Roseibium sp. Sym1: one gene and its partner. The main gene of each other region encodes a partner of the protein of the gene in region 2 in a complex. Links are inferred from orthologs where the notes say so. Each region holds a gene or a part of one and is shown on either strand. Other genes may lie near its edges. The genes, in order: O6760_RS21435 and eno.

What was found.
Region 1: the proteins of eno (region 2) and O6760_RS21435 are in contact, whole or in part, in a solved structure (PDB 2FYM), measured with the Escherichia coli proteins. The link is inferred for Roseibium sp. Sym1 from one-to-one orthologs.

Annotation. Positions count from the first base shown.
Region 1 is NZ_CP114786.1:4,680,012-4,691,105, forward strand. The notes cover bases 2,446-5,858. They hold O6760_RS21435 (Rne/Rng family ribonuclease), read right to left. Parts: upstream 5,460-5,858; coding sequence 2,646-5,459; downstream 2,446-2,645. Other genes in these bases: O6760_RS21430 (pyridoxal phosphate-dependent aminotransferase), read left to right, coding at 2,446-2,560. Outside these bases: O6760_RS21425 (M48 family metalloprotease), read right to left, coding at 1-1,099; more of O6760_RS21430, read left to right, coding at 1,397-2,445; O6760_RS21440 (N-acetylmuramoyl-L-alanine amidase), read left to right, coding at 6,178-7,428; O6760_RS21445 (penicillin-binding protein 1A), read left to right, coding at 7,642-10,113. UniProt on the Escherichia coli protein: Endoribonuclease that plays a central role in RNA processing and decay. Required for the maturation of 5S and 16S rRNAs and the majority of tRNAs. Also involved in the degradation of most mRNAs.
Region 2 is NZ_CP114786.1:5,084,617-5,095,128, reverse strand. What follows is about bases 1-2,831. They hold eno (phosphopyruvate hydratase), read left to right. Parts: upstream 1-694; coding sequence 695-1,969; downstream 1,970-2,831. Other genes in these bases: O6760_RS23725 (DsbA family oxidoreductase), read right to left, coding at 2,055-2,729; kdsA (3-deoxy-8-phosphooctulonate synthase), read left to right, coding at 1-552. Outside these bases: O6760_RS23720 (hypothetical protein), read right to left, coding at 2,846-3,913; O6760_RS23715 (AMP-binding protein), read right to left, coding at 4,041-5,672; O6760_RS23710 (extracellular solute-binding protein), read right to left, coding at 5,697-7,568; O6760_RS23705 (invasion associated locus B family protein), read left to right, coding at 7,834-8,439; heat shock protein HspQ, read right to left, coding at 8,519-8,842; O6760_RS23695 (HpcH/HpaI aldolase/citrate lyase family protein), read right to left, coding at 8,945-9,985; O6760_RS23690 (lysophospholipid acyltransferase family protein), read right to left, coding at 10,077-10,512. UniProt on the Escherichia coli protein: Catalyzes the reversible conversion of 2-phosphoglycerate (2-PG) into phosphoenolpyruvate (PEP). It is essential for the degradation of carbohydrates via glycolysis.

The DNA of each region.
Region 1 (11,094 bases), 410 kb from region 2 along the record:
GTTCGGCCTCTGGCAGCCTCGCGTTGTCATTCGAGGCGACCAGCGCATAACCCAGCCAGACCAGGAACTGGGGCTCGTTCGGCTTGAAGGAAAGTGCCTTGCGGAAAGGCGCGATGGCGCGCTTGGGATCCCCGCCTTCCAGAAGGGCCTGGCCTTTGAGTTCGTAATAGTAGGGATTGTTCGGCTGGCTGCGGATCAGTGCGTCGATTTCCTTGACCGCTCCCTTGCCGCGGCTCTTCATCGTGGCGATCGCACGAGCGTATTGGGCGGCCGGGCTCTTGTCGCTGCGCGGGTAGGCCCTGAGGGTTGCGGACGGATGGCTGGTGTAGGCGAAGAGCTTTGCGCGCACCTGCTCGTGCCGGTATTGCAGGACATAGTCCTCCGGCTGATCAAAATATTTCGATTTCTGGGCGTCGCGCAGGAGACCGTTGTAGCGGTCCTGGGCCATCGGGTGGCTTTGTGCGTAAGGGTCCGCATACTGGCTCTTGAACATTTGCTGTTCGGACATGCGCTGGAAGGTCTTGAGCATGCCGCGGGCACTCTGGCCGGTGGCATTCAGGTAGCGCAAGGCGGCCCGGTCAGCGGCGGCTTCCTCGCCGCGCTGGTAGGACAGAAGGGAACGCTGGCCCACAGAACCGGCGCCGACGATCAGGGCACCACCACCCGAGGCCACGCCGCCGGAGCCGGAAGCCGCACCGGCCGCAGCGGCACCGGCCCCGACGATCATGCCGATCACGGACATGATCTGGGCATTCGCGGCCGCGCTGCGCAGACGCACAAGGTGGCGCCCCGCGATATGGCCGGTTTCATGTGCGATGACGCCGATGACCTCGCTGGGAGTGTCGGCTTCCATCAGGACGCCGATGTTTATGAACATGCGCCGGCTGTTCGGGACAAAAGCGTTGAAGCTCTTGTCATTGACCAGGATGATCTCAGGTTCCGAGTTGGCAATTCCTGCTGCCTTGAAGATCGGTTTGGCATAGTCGCGCAGCAGGGCTTCCGCCTCCGCGTCCCGCACGAGGGGCAGTTTTCCGCGTTGCGCCGCAGCCGGCGTGATTGCCAGCGGCAGCAGCAGTGCCATGGACAGGACGGAGGCCATGGTTTTCCGGACTGGACTGAAACCGGACTTGGGTCGCAACGGGGTGGAACCAGACAGGGTGCGCGGCAAGGTTCGTATTCTCCACTGATCTCAAGGAGCGCCATCCACGCTCATCGTTCTTTTCTGTGGCGAAGGTATGGAGTGCCGTGGTTCGGGTCAAGAATACCCGGATTACAAACAGGTCAGAAACGGTGCCGGAGGGCGGCGATACCGGCACATGCGGCGACCATTCGCGTTGCATCGCGCCGGAAAATTCGCGATAGGGGAGGTCCCTTCGAGCCGTATCAGCAGGACACCATGACCAAAAGCGCGTTTCAGCCCTCCCGCCGCAGCGATGTCGCCCCCTTCATTGCCATGGATGTTCTGGCCGAAGCGGCAAGACTGGAGGCCGAGGGGCGCAAGATCATACACATGGAAGTGGGCCAGCCCTCGGCGCCGGCACCGGGGGCCGCCCTGGAGGCCGCCCGCCTGGCCCTGGAACACGGCCGGCTCGGCTATACGGAGGCTCTCGGGATCGCGCCGCTGCGCCAGGCGCTTGCAGTTCATTACAGGAGCACCTACGGGGTCGATGTTCCCGTCGAACGGATCATGGCGACGACCGGTTCCTCGGCCGGCTTCAACCTGGCGTTTCTCGCCGCCTTCGACCCGGGAGACAGGGTGGTCCTGACCGCGCCCGGGTATCCTGCCTATCGCAACATCCTGAAAGCCCTCGGACTGGTGCCGGTGGAGATCGAGGTAGGTGCGGAAACGCGCTGGAGCCTGACACCGGATCTTCTGGACAGGGCACAGGCGGAAGGCCCCGTGAAAGGCGTGCTGGTGGCAAGTCCCGCCAATCCGACGGGGACCATGATGACCCCGGAAGCGCTGGATGATCTTGTCCGCTATTGCGAAGAGGCCGGCATCTGGTTCATCTCGGACGAGATCTATCATGGCCTGGACTATGCGGCGGGCCAGAAAAGCGCGCTGGAAACGTCGGACAACGTCATCGTCATCAACAGCTTCTCGAAATATTACTGCATGACGGGATGGCGCATCGGCTGGATGGTTCTGCCGGAACAACTGGTTCGTCCGGCCGAGCGAATTGCTCAGAGCCTCTATATCTCGCCGCCTGAACTCTCGCAGATCGCGGCCACCGCAGCTCTTGGCGCCGTGCAGGAACTGGAAGCCGTCAAGGCCGTCTACGCGGCCAATCGCGATCTTCTGGTGTCCGGACTGCCGCGCGTAGGGCTCGACAGGCTGTTGCCGGTCGACGGGGCGTTCTACATCTATGCCGATATCAGCCGGTTCAGCTCCGACAGCCTCGCATTCGCCCGGCAGATCCTCCAGGAAGCCGGTGTCGCGGCAACGCCCGGCGTTGATTTCGACCCGGTCCACGGTCACGATTTCCTGAGGTTCTCGTTCGCCGGTGCGCATGAGGACATGCAGGAGGCGTTGCAGCGCCTGTCCCGTTTCCTCACCTGACGGCCGGATGGTTCGGCGCAAGCCGGAACCAGACAGAAAAGGCGGCCGGTGGCCGCCTTTTCCTCTTGTCAGATAAACCTCAGGCTCAGAAGAACGAGCGGCCGCGTTGCCACCAGCCGACGCGCTTCGGCTTGTCTTCTTCCTGCTCGTTACCGGAAGTTTCGCTGGTCACGACCGGTTCGGCCGACGCTGCTTCCTCGGCCTTTTCCGCGGTCTCGTTGGCGACTGGCTGTTCGGAGGTCGGTGTCTCCACGACAATCGTGCCTTGATCGCCGTCCTCTTCTCCTGCGGTAGCAACCTCACCATCGCGTTCGGACTCCGCGGCAACTTCCCCTTCGGTCGGGGACGCATCCGTGGTGGCGTCTGCCGGAGACTCCGAAGGGGCTTCGTTGCCTTCTTCCGAAGAGGCCGCGCTTGCTGCATCTGCGTCCTCGACGGCCGGTGCCGGGGGCTCGGCCGACTGCTCGGATGCATCCATTTCCGCTGCGACGGCGGGTTCGGCTTCATCCTGCGGCTGTTCGGCGTCGGCATTGCTGTCGTCGGCGGACTGTGCGTCACCGGCCTCGGCTGCAGCGTTGTCACCTTCGCCGTTGCGGCGGCCACGACGACCGCCCCGGCGGCCACGACGGCGCTTGCGGCGGGGCTCGTCGTCCGAGCTGTCGTCGTCTTCCGAGCGGGCGTCCTGAGTCTGAGCGCTGTCGGAGTCGGTTTCGTCGTCACCCGCGGACGCCTGACGGTTGTCACCATCGTCCTGCTGATTGTCCGAACCGCCTCTCCGGCGCTTGCGGCGGCGGCGGCGGCGGCGGCCATCGCCCTCGGAATCGTCGTCCTGTGCGCTCTCCAGGTAGTCGTCGGGCTGTTCGGTTTCCTCGTCGATGATCTCGATCGTGTCGGGTTGAACCGTCGGCGAAGGAGTGGGGAAACGGTCCCGGTCGACCGCAGCACCACGCTCGAGCACATAAAGCTGGCCGTTGACCATATCGTCGGCGTGCACCTCGATCTCGATCGCGAAACGGGTCTCGAGATCGACCAGGTTGGTGCGCTTCTGGTTGAGAATGTAGAGCGCCACCTGGGTGGTGGTGCGGATGATCAGGTTGTGCGAGGCCCCCTTGAGGAGGTTGTCCTCGATCGACCGCAGCACATGCAGGGCAACCGATTCCACCGAGCGGATCATGCCGGTGCCCTGGCAATGCGGACAGGGTGTCGTCGAGCTTTCCAGAACGCCCGTGCGAATACGCTGGCGGGACATTTCCAGAAGGCCGAAATGAGAGATCCGGCCGACCTGGATGCGGGCCCGGTCGTTCTTCAGGCAATCCTTGAGCTTGCGTTCGACGGACCGGTTGTTCTTCGACTCTTCCATGTCGATGAAGTCGATCACGACGAGGCCGGCCAGATCACGCAGACGCAACTGCCGGGTAACCTCTTCCGCGGCCTCCAGGTTGGTCTGAAGTGCCGTGTCCTCGATATTGTGCTCGCGGGTCGACTTGCCGGAGTTCACGTCGATCGAGACCAGCGCCTCGGTCTGGTTGATGACAATGTAGCCGCCGGACTTGAGCGTCACCTGTGGCGAGAACATCGCGTCGAGCTGTGGTTCGACGCCATAGCGGATGAACAGGGGCGAGGGGTCCCGGTAGGGCTGGACGTTCTTGGCATGGCTCGGCATGAGCATGCGCATGAAGTCCTTCGCCTCGCGGTAGCCCTCGTCACCGGCCACAAGGACTTCGTTGATGTCCTTGTTGTAAAGGTCGCGGATCGAGCGCTTGACCAGGCTGCCCTCCTCGTAGACGAGGCTTGGGGCGCTCGATTTGAGGGTCAACTCCCGGACATTTTCCCAGAGCCGCATCAGGTATTCGAAATCGCGCTTGATTTCGGCCTTCGTGCGGCTGGCACCGGCGGTGCGCAGGATCACGCCCATGCCTTCCGGCACCTCCAGTTCCGAGGCGATCTTCTTGAGACGCTTGCGGTCGGTCGGCTGGGTGATCTTGCGGGAAATGCCGCCGCCACGCGCGGTGTTCGGCATGAGCACGGAATAGCGGCCGGCCAGGGACAGGTAGGTTGTCAGGGCCGCGCCCTTGTTGCCGCGTTCTTCCTTGACGACCTGCACCAGAATGATCTGGCGGCGCTTGATGACTTCCTGGATCTTGTACTGCTTGCGCATCGGTACGACACGCTCCGGAACTTCTTCCATGGCGTCTTCGGCACCGACAGACTCGACCGCGTCGTCATCGGATTCGCCGTCATCGTCGTCATCGTTCTTGCGGCGGCGGCGGCGACCACGTGCCCGGGTCGGAGCCGCTTCGACCTCTTCGGTGTCGTCTTCGTCTTCCTGGGCGCTGGCGTCGGCGTCGTCCTCGTCGGCGTCGCCGGTTTCGTCGTCGGAACGCGCACTCACGGACGCATCTTCGGCTTCGTCACCGGATGCGGCTTGTTCGTTCACATCGCTGGTGCCGTTTTCGTCACCGGCGGCGTCTGCGGTGCCGTCCGCGTCCTCGGACGCGTCGTCTTCAATTTTTTCGCTGGCGACGGTCTCGGCGGCTGCCTCGTTCTTCGCGGCGCGGGAACGGCGCCGGCGCTTCGGTTTCTCGTCCGCGTCCGAATCGTCACGCTGACGATCGGCAGCCTCGGCCGCGAGCAGGGCTTCGCGGTCGGCGACCGGGATCTGGTAATAGTCTGGATGAATTTCGCTGAAAGCGAGGAACCCGTGCCGGTTTCCACCATACTCGACGAAAGCTGCCTGAAGCGAAGGCTCGACCCGCGTTACTTTCGCCAGATAGATATTCCCGCGCAGCTGCTTTCGGTTTGCTGCCTCGAAGTCGAATTCTTCAACCCGATTGCCACGCACGACGACAACCCGGGTCTCTTCCGGGTGGCCCGCGTCGATCAGCATTTTGTTTGCCATTATTGAACGTCTCCACGGCAGCGCTCATGGGCGCGTATGCAAAACGCGCATCGCCCGAAAGGAGGATGGCTGCCGTACTTGTTTTGCTAAGATGTGCAAGGGCGTCTGCGCCCGGCGCGGTCGTATGATCAACGCAAGCGGCCGCAAAAGCGGTTCCTTGCTGAATGTCGATCACCATGTGCATCGCGCGGGTCCTTCGGGGCAACGCAGGCCCTTGAGTTAAGTCGTTGTACTGTTGTCCGGTGTGCAGGTTTGGCTTCGCCGCTTGACCTGCATCCGGTTTCGGAAGGGTTCGCCCTTTTTCATATCCGCCGCGAACCTCGCCGGAAAAACTGCCAATTGATCAGGGCATCACGTTGCGAGGCGGGGCGGTCTCAAAGAGGTGCCGATACCTTTTCCGCCGCCTTCCAGACGCTGTCGCGGAGCATCAGGACGGCCTCTGTCCTGCTGCCCGGAAGCCTGGGAATGCGATGACGTTGTGGATAGACACCCATGTCCGCCATCCGGGAAGGTATCGGTATCAAACCGAAATCCGTAAGGTACTATTACGTTCCGCCGCGCCGCATTGCAAGCAATGTGAATTGGATAAGGCATTTTCCTCTGGTCGCGGTTGGCGTATGACAGGGCGGGCGTGTTCTCCGCCACACGGTTCAAAAGCATGATGGCCGGAACAATTGAATTGATACGTGATACAAAACCCCAGGTGGATCTTGGTCTGATGAGCGGTGGACGTCTGTTGAGACGCTTGGCGATGGTCCTCGCCCTGCTGGCGGCTGCCATATCGGCACAGGCGGGGCCGGCGGTTGCCGAGGCGGACAAGCCGGTCGTCACCGGGGCTCGGGTGGCCGGCGACGAGTCGCGGACGCGATTCGTGCTCGACATGGACCGTCAGGTCACACCTGTTATCTCGGGACTGCCCAGCCCGTACCGGCTGATCATCGACCTGCCGGAGGTGACCTTCTCCCTTCCGGCCGATGCCGGCAAGGAGGGGCGGGGCCTTGTCGGCGACTGGCGTTTCGGCCTTTTCGCGACCGGCAAGTCGCGCGTCGTCATGGATCTGACCGGCCCGGTCAAGGTCGACAAGACCTTCTTTCTGCCTGCCGTTGACGATCAGCCGGCCCGCCTGGTCGTGGATCTTGTGCGTTCGTCCGCGAAGGATTTCGACGCATTTGTCGAATCATCGAAGGTGAAGAAAAGCGCCCAGGTCACGAAACCTGCGCCGAAGAGCGACCGGTTGACGGATCCAAAGGAAAAGGACAAGCCGCTGATTGTCCTTGATCCCGGCCATGGCGGCATCGACAGCGGCGCAACCGGCGTTCATGGAGCGCTGGAAAAGGCGATCGTGCTGGACTTCGCAAATCTGTTGAAGGCGAAACTCGACGAAAGCGGGCTTTACACGGTGGAACTGACGCGCGATGACGACACGTTCGTGCCGCTGTCGCGCCGTGTGGAGATCGGTCACGAGCTGGAAGCGGACCTGTTCATCTCGATCCATGCCGATTCCGTGCGCCGCGGGCAGAAATTCGCGCGTGGTGCGACGGTCTACACAATCTCGGACAAGGCCTCCGACCAGCTTTCCGAGGATCTCGCCGTTTCGGAAAACATGTCTGACGTGATCGCAGGTGTCGATCTGGACGAGGAGCCTACCGATGTCACCGATATCCTGCTGGACCTTGCGCGCCGGGAGACGCGGTCATTCTCGGTCTATTTCGCGCGGTCTCTCGTCAGCGAGCTGGAAAGTGCCGTCCGGCTGATCAACAATCCGCACAGGTCGGCGGGTTTCCGGGTGCTGAAGGCGCACGACGTGCCTTCCGTTCTCGTGGAGCTCGGCTACCTGTCGAACGAACATGACGAGAAACTTCTGATCTCAGACGAATGGCGCGAGCGCATGGCCAGTGCCATGACGGAGGCCGTGCACGGGTTTTTCAGGCCCCGGCTGGCCCGACAGCAAGAGGCACCATCGCAGTAAAAACATTGAATTGCCTTGTAAAACCGGAGGGTCGTGCCGGAATTGCCTCAGCATCGCCATATTAGTGCACGAGGAAGGCGGACAAGTTTGTGCGACAGTCGGTATCTGGGCGTGCCGTGTTCAGGTTTCCGTGTTAAAAGCCGGAGACGACTGAGCGCAACGATCTCAGACTGATTCAAAGACGGGGAAAGACGAGCCCGCGGTATGAAATTCCTGGTGAAGTTTTTTGGCTACCTGTTCGGAATCGGGGCGGTGTTCGCGCTTCTGATTGCGGCCGGCGTGTGGATGTATCTGCAGACCCTTTCAGAGGATCTGCCGGACTATACAGCGCTGAAGAATTACGAGCCTCCGGTCATGACCCGCGTTCATGCCGCGGACGGCAGCCTGATGGCCGAATACGCGACACAGAGGCGCATGTTCCTGCCGATCCAGGCGATTCCAGACCGGGTGAAGCAGGCGTTCATCGCGGCGGAAGACAAGAACTTCTACAAACATATCGGGGTGGACCCGGAAGGCATTGCCCGTGCGGTCGTGAGGCTCGTTCAGAACTACGGCTCCGGACGGCGCCCGGAAGGCGCTTCGACCATCACCCAGCAGGTGGCGAAGAACTTTCTCCTGTCGGACCTCGTGAGCGAAGAGCGCCAACGCCGTTCCGCCGCCTACGAGCGCAAGGTCAAGGAAGCGATCCTCTCGCTCAGGATCGAGCAGGCCTACACCAAGGACGAGATTCTCGAACTCTATCTCAACGAGATCTATTTCGGCTTCGGCGCCTACGGCGTGGCCGCTGCCTCGCTGATCTATTTCGACAAGTCGGTGCATGAACTGACGCTCGAAGAGATCGCCTACATGGCGGCGTTGCCCAAGGGGCCGAGCAACTATCATCCCTACCGGAAGACCGAAGCGGCGATCGCGCGCCGCAACTACGTGCTCGACCGCATGATGGCCGATGGCTACATCAGCACGGAGGACGGCGAGGAAGCCAAGCAGAAGCCGATCGTGGTCAAGCCGCGCGAAACCGGCTCGCGGCTGTTTGCCGCCGAGTATTTCACCGAGGAGGTCCGGCGCGAAGTTGCCGATATCTTTGGCGACAAGCGTCTCTACGAGGGCGGGCTGTCGGTGCGCTCGACCCTGGATCCGGAAATGCAGAAACTGGCGCGCAAGTCGCTGATGGACGGCCTGATCGATTTCGATCACAAGCGCGGCAGCTGGAGGGGACCGGTCGACCGGATCACTCTTGGCGCCGACTGGGGCGTGGACCTTGCCAAGGTCGAGGCGCTCAGCGACATTCCCGAGTGGCAGCTCGCCGTGGTTCTGGAAAGCGGCAGCGACCAGGCACAGGTTGGCATTCAGCCGAAAAACCTGGTCAGCGGAAAGCTGTCCGACGAACGCCAGACCGGTGCGCTGTTTCTTGAAACCATGAAATGGGCCCGGGTCAACGGGAGGGCGCCAGGTTCCGTGTCCGACGTTCTTGCGCCGGGCGATGTGGTCTACGTTCAGGAAAGCGATGTCGCGCCCGGCACCTTCGAGTTGCGCCAGATCCCGAAGGTCTCCGGCGCGCTGGTTGCGATGGATCCCTATACCGGGCGTGTTCTGGCACTCGTCGGTGGCTTCAGCTTCGCGCAGAGCGAATTCAACCGCGCCACCCAAGCCTACCGCCAGCCCGGTTCGTCCTTCAAGCCGTTCCTTTATGCAGCGGCTCTCGACAACGGCTACACACCGTCTTCGGTGATCATGGACGCGCCGCTGGAAATCAGCCAGGGGCCGGGCCTGGGAACCTGGCGTCCGCAGAATTATGGCGGCAAATTCTACGGTCCGTCGACTTTGCGCACGGGCATCGAACTGTCCAGAAACGTCATGACGGTGCGTCTTGCCCAGGACATGGGCATGCCGCTGGTGGCCGAGTATGCCAAGCGGTTCGGTATCTACGACAACATGCTTCCGGTGCTGTCCATGTCGCTGGGAGCCGGGGAAACCACGGTGCTGCGTCTGACCACCGCCTATGCGACCATCGCAAATGGCGGCAAGAAGGTGCGTCCGACCCTGATCGACAGGATCCAGGATCGCTATGGACGCACGATCTACAAGCATGACAGCCGCATCTGCGACGGCTGCACCCAGGACATCTGGGAAGGGCAGGGCGAACCGTCGCTGATCGATGACCGGGAGCAGGTACTCGATCCGATGACGGCCTACCAGATCACCTCGATGATGGAAGGCGTGGTCCAGCGCGGCACGGCAACGCGTGTTCGCGCCGTCGGACGCCCGGTCGCCGGCAAGACGGGAACCACCAACGACGAGAAAGACGCCTGGTTCATGGGGTTCACCCCGGATCTCGCGGTCGGTGTGTTCGTCGGCTACGACAATCCCAAGCCGATGGGACGTGGTGCCACAGGCGGCCAGGTTGCCGCTCCGATCTTCGTGAACTTCGTCAAGCAGGCGCTCGCGGAAAAACCGCCGGTGGAGTTCCGCGTGCCCAAGGGACTTCAGCTGATCGCCATCAACCGCAGGACGGGCCAAAGGGCTGCACCGGGGACACCTGGTGCGATTCTGGAAGCGTTCAAGCCGGGAATGGCTCCGAACGACAGTTATTCGGTGATCGATTTCCAGAGCTCCATGGGTGTGCCCACCGCAGTGTCGCCGGAAGCCGCCGGCGCCGTCTTCAACGGAACAAGCGGGCTTTACTGATCCCGGATTTCAACGGGGCGGCGCCGCGTTCTCGCGGAGGCCGCCCCGACTGTTTACAGGGACATGCCACGCGGGTAATGTCCCGCTCCAATTCGCGGCCCGACGTCCTGTTGTTGGACGGGCGGGCCGAATCCAGAACAACAAGCGAGGTATCCGATGCGCGCCGAAATGGAAGCGATCGTCGATGAAATCAAGCAGGCCATAAGCCTGCTGAGGAGGCATCTTTGACTGGGACCAGGCTCTTGTCCGTCTGGACGAACTGAATGCCCTGTCGGAGGATCCCGACCTCTGGAACGATCCGGGCAAAGCGCAGAAGCTGATGCGCGAACGCCAGCAGCTTGATGACGGTATCAGCGGCGTCAGGGAGCTGGAACAGGATCTGTCCGACAATGTCGAGCTGATCGAACTCGGCGAAATGGAAGACGACAAGTCCGTTGTCGAGGACGCGGAGGCGGCGCTGCGCGGCCTGAAGGACAAGGTCAACAAGCTTCAGCTCCAGTCCCTCCTTTCCGGCGAGGCCGACGCAAACGATACCTATCTTGAAATCAACTCCGGCGCGGGTGGCACGGAAAGCCAGGACTGGGCTTCTATGCTGTTGCGCATGTATCGCCGCTGGGCCGAGAAACATGGCTTCAAGGTCGAGGTGCTGGAATACCACGACGGCGAAGAAGCGGGCATCAAGTCGGCGACTCTGCTGATCAAGGGCGAAAACGCCTATGGCTGGCTGAAGACCGAATCCGGTGTTCACCGGCTGGTACGGATCTCGCCCTATGACAGCAACGCCCGCCGTCATACCAGCTTCTCCAGCGCCTGGGTCTATCCGGTGATCGACGACAGCATCGAAATCGATGTGAACGAAAGCGATTGCCGTATCGATACCTACCGGGCCTCCGGTGCGGGCGGACAGCACGTCAACACGACGGATTCGGCCGTGCGTATCACGCACCAGCCGACCGGGATCGTGGTCCAGTGCCAGTCGGA
Region 2 (10,512 bases):
TCCGAAGCTCAGTGTGATCCCGTCGCGGAGGTCGTGGACGTCCTGCAGATACCGGCGTTCCTATGCCGTCAGACGGACCTGCTCGTCGCGGCCGCGAAAACCGGGCGGGTCGTGAACGTCAAGAAAGGACAGTTCCTGGCACCCTGGGACATGAAAAACGTCCTGATGAAGATCGTGGAAACCGGCAACCCGAACGTCCTGTTGACGGAACGGGGCGCCAGCTTCGGCTACAATACTCTCGTGAGCGACTTCCGGGCCTTGCCGATCATGGCCGAAACCGGCGCACCGGTGGTTTTCGATGCGACCCATTCCGTGCAGCAACCGGGAGGCCTTGGTGGCTCCTCGGGTGGAGACCGGCGCATGGTGGCGGTCCTGGCGCGTGCAGCCGTGGCGGTCGGGGTAGGCGGGCTTTTCGTCGAAACCCATCCTGATCCGGACAATACAATTTCCTCTGACGGTCCGAACATGGTTCCGTTGAAGGACCTCAAGGCCTTGCTGTCTCAATTGCAAGCGCTCGACAACGTCGTCAAGACCGACACGGCAACCGAATAAACCCAGTCAGCCGCGCGTTTCGCGCGGCTTTCTCATAAGGAGCTGTTGCTCCCGCAATCGAGCCGGATCTCCGGCATTCCTCGCAACCGGACACAATCCGGCACACCTCAGTTCAGTACCATGCCACAAGGGAGTTTCTTCCATGACCGCCATTATTGATATCGTCGGCCGTCAGATCTTTGACAGCCGTGGTAACCCGACCGTTGAAGTCGACGTGTTCCTCGAAGACGGCTCCTTCGGCCGTGCCGCAGTTCCGTCTGGCGCCTCCACCGGCGCGCATGAGGCCGTGGAACTGCGTGACGGTGGCGACCGCTACATGGGCAAGGGTGTCCAGAATGCGGTTGATGCCGTGAATGGCGAGATCTTCGAGACCGTCGGTGGTCTTGATGCGGAAGACCAGCTGCAGATCGACCAGGCCATGATCGATCTCGACGGCACCGCAAACAAGTCCCGCCTGGGCGCCAACGCCATCCTGGGTGTTTCCCTGGCGGTGGCGCGCGCGGCGGCCCAGGCGTCCGGCCTGCCGCTTTACCGTTATGTCGGCGGCACCTCCGCCCGCACCCTGCCGGTGCCGATGATGAACATCATCAACGGCGGCGCTCATGCGGACAACCCGATCGATTTTCAGGAATTCATGATCATGCCGGTCGGCGCCGACAGCCTCGGCGACGCTGTACGCATGGGGTCTGAAATCTTCCACACGCTTAAAAAGGCCCTGAACGCGGCTGGTCACAACACCAATGTCGGCGACGAGGGCGGCTTCGCACCGAACCTGGAATCCACCGACGCGGCCATCGGCTTTGTCATGAAGGCCATCGAGACCGCCGGCTACAAGCCGGGTGAAGATGTCTACCTGGCGCTGGATGCGGCGTCGACGGAGTTCTTCAAGGACGGAAAGTATGTTCTGGAAGGTGAAGGCAAGACGCTGGCACCTGAGGAAATGGCACAATACCTTGCTGACCTGGTTGCCAAATATCCGATCATCTCCATCGAGGATGGTCTGGCCGAGGACGACTGGGAGGGCTGGAAGGCCACCACGGATCTCATCGGCAACAAGTGCCAGCTGGTCGGTGACGATCTGTTCGTGACCAACTCCGAGCGCCTGCGCAAGGGCATCGGCATGGGCGTTGCCAACTCGATCCTGATCAAGGTCAACCAGATCGGCACCCTGTCTGAAACCCTTGACGCGGTCGAGACCGCCCACAAGGCGGCCTACAGCGCGGTCATGTCTCACCGTTCCGGCGAAACCGAAGACAGCACCATTGCCGACCTTGCGGTCGCGACGAATTGCGGACAGATCAAGACCGGTTCGCTGGCACGGTCCGACCGGCTTGCCAAATACAACCAGCTTATCCGTATCGAGGAAGAACTCGGTCCGCAGGCCATCTATGCCGGCCGCTCCATCCTCAAGGGCTGACACACCCATTGCCGGCATTGGCCGGCCCAAAACTGAAAAAGCCCCGCAACTTCCGCGGGGCTTTTTTTGCGCTGGTGTCGGGCGGCTATTGCAGGGCCGCGGCCTGAGGATTGGAACGGGTTTCCTCCGCATGGAGAAGAGCGGCCGCAAGAGTTTCGGCCTTCTCTGCACCGGCCAGGACAAAACGTCCGTCGATGATAAAGCAGGGAACTCCGGTTATCCCGGACTCCTGCGCATTGCGGATCTGAGCGACAACCTTGTCGAGATCCGTTTCTGTTTCCAGAAGCTGCTCGACCAGGTCATATTGCATGCCGGCCTCCTTGGAGATGCGCACCAACGTCGACGATTTCGTGAGATCTTCACCGTCGAGAAAATAGGCCTTGAACAGGCGTTCGACGACCTCGTCCTGCAAATCGTCGTCGCGGGACCACAGGATCAACCTGTGACAATCAAGCGTGTTGGGTGACAACTTGATGTCTTCAAAAGCGAAGTCGATGCCTTCTTCCTTGCCTGCCGCGCGGATTTGGCTGTAAACGGCGCCAGCCCTTTCCAGACCGCCGAATTTGTCGCTCAGGTACTGCTGTCTGTCCTTGCCGGCCGCCGGAAGCGTGGCGTCCAGCTGAAACGGGTGCCAACGCACCAGAACATTCAGCTGCGGCACCTTGCGCAAGGCCGCTTCCAATCGCCTCTTTCCGATATAACACCACGGACACATCACGTCCGAAACGACATCAACGGTAATTGGGGCTGCTTCGGTCATGCGATTTCCTGATTTCCGGACTGATGTTCCAAGGCTAAAGGCTCTGACACAATTTCCAAGCCCGTTTTCATGGCAACGTTAAGGCAAGCCGCCCGCAAGCCTGCAACCTTCCAGTCTCAAAGAACGGTGTGGGACAGGATCGAATTTATCCGCTTCTGCAAACGGGCGGTCCCTTCCTCGTTCTTGAGCACCGCAACAGGACCGAGTTCCTTTACAAGGCACACCAGGTCCTCGTCCCGGCTGGTTGCGTCGGCGATCGAAAGCAAGGTCGCGTTGATTTCCTCCAGTTCGTCCGAGGAACTGACCTCTATACCGAAATTCTCCGGCTGCAGCCGCATCTCCCAGAGGTCAAGCCCGCGTTCCGCCAGCGCATTGCTGCAGGCTTCCAGATAGTTTGTGTATTCCACGACGCCAAGACCGCCGACAGTCACTTGCTGACGCAGCCAGACATGGCTTTCGGCCAACACACGATCGGCGAGCCGGCGCCGCTTGCCGAACCGGATCGCCGCATAAAGCCGCAGAACCAGGGTTTCCTTTCGGTTTTCTCCGACCAGCACGTCCGATGCCCCGTTACGGAACAAGAGCACCAGGTCCTCCTCTCGCTCGCACACGGCAAGAACCGGCAGGCCGGCGAAGCGGGAGTCTCTCCTGATCTGTTGCATGTAAAAGACGGCGTCATCAAAGGGAGCGTCGATCACGACCGCGTCAAACGCCCGTTTCGACATGAATTCGACGGCCATGTTACCGTCGAAAGCGCCAACCACTTCGACTTTCTGCTCGCTGGCGTCCTGCCATTCCAGGAACCGGCCACTCAATCCCACGACCAGGAGACTGCTTGACCCGGAATGGTGAGGTGCTGTTCCGAAACCGGGAATGCGGCCGAAGATGCGCCGGCGAAGCTGAGCTTCCTCCGAGCGCAGCAGCGCGCGCTGATGGATGCAGATCAACATCAGCAGCACTTCGTCGGGGACGATCCGGTCGATGATTGCCGTTGCCTGCAGATTGTCGGGCAACAGGTCGTCGCTGCCGGTCAGAACGTAGAACGGCACTTCGCAGACGAGCCCGCGGACTTGTGGAAGCAACCAGTCAAAAAAGGCATCACGCTGACTGTCTTCCAGACAGGTTATGTCGACAACAACTGCCGCGGGCAGGGCGGTGGGAAGCCGGCTGCGCCGTTCAAACATATTAACAAGCGATACGTCCAGATCCTCTGGCGCATCCCCACTGTCACTTCGCCGGGGTCGACGCCCGGCATACCAGTAAGGACCGCGCCACGAGAGCGAGGTTTCTACATCCATTCCCTGTCCCCATCTATGCCACGGCTGCAGGCAGGCGCTGCGTCCGCATGGTCAGCCGTTCCCGGCAGATGGTTCCATCCGAGTTCCGTGGCAATGTCTGTAAAATCAGCACACGATGGGGGATCTTGGCAAGGTCTACGCCTTCGGCATCCAGATAGGCAAAGAAGGCACCAGCATCCGGTACATGGCCTGGCTCGGGAACCAGAGCCGCATACATCCGCGCACCAAGCACCGGGTCCTCGACAATGAATGCCGCCGCCTCACGAATGCCGGGATAACTTGCATAGACCACATCAACCGTCTCGAGGTTGCCTGTTCCAAGGGCGTATTGTCCCGGAATCCCGAAACCTGAAATACCGCCTTCGGTGAGCTCGACCTTGATGTTGGTATTAAGGTATCCCGTGCCTTCCCAACGCACCCGGCGCTGCTCACCGTTGAGCGTGCGCCAGCCGATGTCGGGAACCATGGGTCCTTTCACCAGGAGCGTCGGCGTTTGCGTTTCGACCTCATCGGTCACCGCGATTTCGAGAAGGGCTGGCCCGCTTTCGCACCCGTTCGGCCCGCTATGCTTTCCCAGCGCTGTCGCCTTCATCTTGGCGGAGGGACCGCGTGCCTTCGCAATCAGCGCGAATTCATCGGCAATATGAAGATCGACCAGGCGCCGCCGGGCCACGAAGGTGGTCGGATGAGGCGCCGCGATGTTCCAGGCAGCCAGCAACGTGGTCTTGGTGTTGGTCAGCTTCCGGTCGAGGGTCTGCGCCAGCGGACCCGGTGTCATGACCACATCCGCCTCGACCTCGTTGGCATGCGCGGCGAGGTTGGCGAGGGAAGTTGGGTGGTGCAGATGAAGGGTGCCACCCGTCGCCAGCCAGGGAACCAGCCCGCCACCGAGGCCGGTGAGGCCGCTCAGGGAGTAGGGCAGGACAAGACTGCCGCCTTCCTTGAAATGCGCTTCGTTCACGACCATCTGCGCCGCGGATGTCCAGTGATTGTGGCTCCGGGAGACCGGCACGTTTTCCTCTCCGCTGCGGCTCCAGCAGATCGTGGCCACATGATCCGCCGCGTCGGGGCGCTCACGAGGCGTGAACTTCAACTCGTTGCCCATTTCGGCAAGCATCGGCCCGAGTTCGATCAATCCGTCGGGGACATCCTTGCCGAGCCCGAACACGAAACGCAGCGAAAACAGATCGGCGGCAACATCCCGTGCGGCGACGCCGACATCACGGGTTTCGACCCTGTCTGCCGCCACAAACCCCTTGGCCCCAATCGAGTTCAGGGCTTCGAGAACGTTTTTCTGGCGCCAGTGCAATGGAAGCGGCGACAGGATCAGGTCAGCGCGCAACGCGGCCAGAACGGCGATAACCGTGTCGACCGTGTTGGGCGCCTGAAGACCGATGACGTGGTCGGCTGCCAGTCCGACGGTCTTGTAGAAGGCCGCCAGCCGGTCAATTTCACGGTCGGCCTCGCCATAGGTCAGCTTTCTCGGCGTTCCGCCGGTCCATGTCGCGCGGTCGGGCGCGTCCACAAGCGCCAGGCGGCCAGGGTATTCGGCAGCTGTCCGGCTGAAGAGTTCGTCAAGCGGCACATCGGACCAGGCTCCGCTTTCGTGATACTCCTTCGACAGGTTTTCTTGGGTGGCTTTCATCGTGATTTTCGTCCATTGGTCCGATTATTGAGCCGCAGCAGACCACCAGGTGTCATATTCATGGCCGTAAAGCGAATCCTGCTGCGGGGGAACAACCTTGTTCCAATACGCAACCCAATCCTCAGATACATGATAGAGAGGCACGGCATAGGCGCCCGAGATGAGCACGCGATCGAACGCCCTGACGGCGTCGACAAACTCCTCCCGGCTGCGAGCCGCGACAATTTCATCTATGAGTGCATCAATCGCCGGTTCCTTGGCGCCGACAAAATTGAAGGATCCTTCGGCGTCGGCGGACTTGGAAGACCAGCGCCCGTATTGCTCCGCCCCCGGTGACAGCGATGCGTACCAGGTGTTGAACACCATGTCGAAGTCGCGCTTGGTGCGCCGATCCTCGAACTGGGACGGATCGACACTTCGCACGCTGGCCTCGATACCGAGAAGTTCCAGCGTCTTGATATAGGCGAGGGCGAGCTTCTCCTCGTCTTCGTTCTTGGCAAGAATTTCGAAGGTCAGCGGTTCACCGCTGTCCTGATGCACCAGCTTGCGGTCCTTCAGTCCATACCCTGCCGATCCGAACATGTTGAGCGCTTCGCGAAGGACCTTTCGGTCCTGACCGGACCCGTCCGCATCCGCGGGACGCCAGGTCCCCGCCATGACGTCCGGATCAACAACGCCGGGGAAGGGCGCCAGCAGCTCCTTTTCGCGATCGCTGGCCGGATGCCCGATGGAGGACAGGTCCGAATTGTCCCAGTAGCCGGCCGTCCGCTTGTAAAGGCCGTAATAGAGATTTTCGTTGACCCATTTGAAGTCGAAGAGCATGCGCAGCGCCTTGCGCGTGTTGACGTCCGAAAACTGCGCCCGGCGGGTGTTGAACGCGATGCCGCTCATCGGGGCGGGAATGCCAAGCGGCAGATCCCGCTTCACCACATCGCCATTTTCGGCAGCGGGAAAGTCGAACCCTGTGGCCCAACGGGCGGGATCGCCGAATTTCAGCGCAGTCACAAGTCCCTTCTTGAAGGCTTCCTGAAGCGTTGTCTCGTCGCGGAAGTACTCGATGCGGATCTCGTCGAAATTGTCGAAACCGGCTTTCACGGGCAAATCCTTGGCCCAATAGTCCGGGTTCTTTTCATAAACGACCAGACGACCCGGCTCGATCGTCTTGAACGTATAGGGCCCGGTCCCGACCGGCGGGGTCAGTGTCGATTTGTCGAACGTATCGAAATCGGTGTGTTTCTTGGAATAGATCGGGGCAAGGGCAATCAGCAGCGGCAGCTCCCGGTTGTCGCCGTTTTCAAAGACGAGCTTCAGCCGGTTGGGCGCCGTGACCTGCTTCTCCTTGATCGCCGCATACCAGTTCCGGTAGGGCGGCCGGCCCTTGGCTTCGATCACTTCCAGAGAAAAGATGACGTCCTCGACAGTCACGGATGACCCGTCCGAGAACTTGGCATCGGGATTCAGTTCGAACTCGATCCATTCCCGGCTGTCCGGCATGCGCACCCGCTGAGCCAGCAGGCCGTAAAGCGAAAACGGCTCGGCGTAGGAACGAACCAGCAGGCTTTCCAGGATATTGTTGCCGAACTCCCTTTCACGCATGCCGCGCGCAGATGTCCATCCGCCCTGGACGATAAAGGAATTCAGGCTGTCGAAGGTTCCTTGAACGCCAAGGGTGATGCTCCCCCCCTTCGGCGCCTCCGGATTGACATAGGGAAAGGCCTGTCCCTCTTCCAGGGCCGGTTGTCCGTGCATGGAAATGGCATGCGTCCAGGGAACGCTCTCGTCGTCCGCCCGCGCAAAAGACGCCGGAAGACTGACGCTCAGCACCACCGCCGCGGTGACGGCAGCCAGTTTCCTGGTGCTTTTGAGAAAAAAACTGGAGACAACCGCATTACACATGACCACCGCCCGAGATTCTGTTGATTCTCAGCGGCCAGAGTACCACAGGGACAATGCAAACGCCCCCAAAGCAACCAACAATCAGCAAGATATTCAGTTTTGAATAGGGTCACCGGCCTGCGTTGCAAATCGGCCACCCTCTTGCCCAAATTAAGTGTCTTACCATGGTTTCACGGTTCGAATGTTCTGACGGGCCTTGCGGTTGATAGCGGAATGCCTCAGAACAACGCGAAAGTTTCATACACGCACGATTGAGGACGTTTCGATGAAGAGTGTTTTGAAAAGAGGATTGACCGGATGCGCGGCCGGTGCGTTCCTGGCCCTGTCTTCTTTTGCAGGTGCTCCCGCAATCGCCCAAGAAGAAAAGAGCCCTTGGACGAAGGCGTGTAACACCAATCCGAATACGCAGAAGGAAATCTGCTTCATTTCGATCGAACTGCGCACCAACACGGGTCAGTTCCTGAGCAACATCGCAATTCAGGAAACCGAGGGTGAAGCCCGCAAGAAACTGCTGGTCGCCGTTCCGACCGGCGTTCTGATCCAGCCGGGCGTGCGCATCCAGATCGACGACGGCAAGCCGGTACAGGGCAAATACAGCATCTGTGCTCCGAACGCCTGTTACGCGGAACTGGCAATTGATGAGTCCTTCATCAACACCATGAAGCAGGGTGGCGAGATGATCGTCGCGCCGTTCAACCAGCAAGCCAAGGAAATCGTCTTCAAGATGACCCTGATCGGCTTCACCAAGGTGTATGACGGCGAACCGATGAACCTCGCCGAGCTTCAGAAGCGCCAGGAAGAACTGCAGAGCGAACTTCAGAAGCGCGCGGATGAAGCCCGCCAGAAGCTGATCGACGCCCAGAACCAGTAAAACGGCATCCACTGCCGGAAACGAACAAAGGCCGGATCCTCATCGGATCCGGCCTTTTTCATGAAAACGGGATGTCGGACTAGTGAATCTCGACACTGCGCGGCAGATAGGAGCCGTCGGTCTGTTCCTCGAAGATCTCCTCGACCTGGGGATGGCGCACCGGCTCGCCCGTCATGTCGGGCTCGAGATTCTGCTCGCTCACATAGGCAACATATTCAGTTTCTTCATTTTCAGCGAGAAGATGATAGAAGGGCTGGTCGCGCAGCGGCCGCACGTCTTCCGGGATCGCATTCCACCACTCTTCCGTATTGCTGAAGGTCGGATCGACATCGAAGATCACGCCCCTGAAGGGGTAGATACGGTGCCGGACGACCTGACCAATTCTGAATTTTGCCGTACGCATGGTTCTTCGTCCGCTTAGTGCATGCAATGCCGGGATACCGTTTTGGCTGCCTGCTTGCAAGCGTTGTAACATTAAACATTAGACGCGGAGCCTTGCGAATTTCTAAAGACCGTATACGGCAGCCTGCTCCTTGTCTTTCGAGGCAACCAGTCGGGCAAGGTCCACAATGACCTTGGCCTGTTTCCAGGTTGCATCGTCCTGCATCTTGCCGTCGATCATGACCGCCCCGGTGCCGTCCGGCATGGCCTCGATGATCCGCTTGGCGAAGGTCACCTCCTGCGGGTCCGGCGAGAACACCTTCTTGGCAATGTCGATCTGGGTGGGGTGCAGGGACCATGCCCCCAGGCATCCCATGAGAAAGGCGTTCCGGAACTGGCTTTCACAGGCCGCGGTGTCCGAAAAGTCTCCAAACGGGCCGTAGAAGGGTTTCAGACCGTGGGCGAGGCACGCATCGACCATCTTGCCGACGGTGTAGTGCCACAGGTCCTGTTGATACGCCGTCCGCGCCCCGTCGGTGCCCGCGTCCGAGAGAACGGCATAATCGGGATGCCCTCCGCCGACGCGGGTGGTTTTCATTCCGCGCGAGGCGGCAAGATCCGCAGGTCCCAGGCTCATGCCGTGCATGCGCGGGCTTGCGGCCGCGATGTCCTCGACATTGTTGACGCCTTCGGCCGTTTCCAGGATGGCGTGGATCATCACCGGCTTGGTCAGCCCGGCCCTGGCTTCCAGCTGCGCCAGCAACTGGTCCAGGTAATGAATGTCCCAGGCTCCCTCGACCTTCGGCAGCATCACGACGTCAAGCTTGTCGCCGACCGCCGGTACGATTTCCAAGAGATCGTCCAGGAACCAAGGGCTGTTGAGGCAATTCACCCGTGTCCAAAGACCCGTTGAACCGAAGTCGTTGTCCTGTGCCATCTGGATGAAGCCCTTTCGAGCATCCGTCTTGGCTTCGGCCGGGATCGCGTCCTCCAGGTTCCCCAGCACCACATCGACCTTGTTGATGAGCTCCGGCACCTTGGACCGCATCTTCTCGATATGAGGCGGCACGAAATGGATCATGCGCTCCAGCGTGACCGGGCGTTCACGGAACGGCGCCGGAGCACCGATGGCGAGCGGCTTGTAGTAAGCGCTTGGGGTTTTCATGAAACGGCTGTCCTCCACCTTTTTTTGAAGATGTAGCTATAGCGCCAATGCTGCGCTGCAACCATCCCCCGAAAGGAGGACCGGGACAAGGTCAGTCCTGTGAGGCGATGGAATTCATTCCCGCGGCACGCCGGGCCTGTTTCTGGGCAGAAGTCTTTCCAGGAGGAGCCCATTTCTTGTGGATCCACATCCACTGTTCCGGTTGTTCCCTGATCCAGCTCTCGAAGATGGTGTGGATCTGAGCCGTCGCGGTTTCGATATCACGCTCGCGGTCTTCGGTCACCGGAACGGAAATGGCCCGGCCTTCAATCTCGAAATTGACACCGGTCTTGCGGACCACGCGGCCGAGCACGATCGGCACGTTGCAGGCGCGGGCGAGGGACGCCGGCACCGGATTGGCATAGGCCAATCTGCCGAAGAAAGGCACCTTGATGCCGCGGGTCTCCCTGAGGTCGCCCATCATGGCCACAACGCCGCCGGTCTTGAGGGTCGAGAGGATCTTGCGGGCGGTCTGGTGGCTCTTCGAC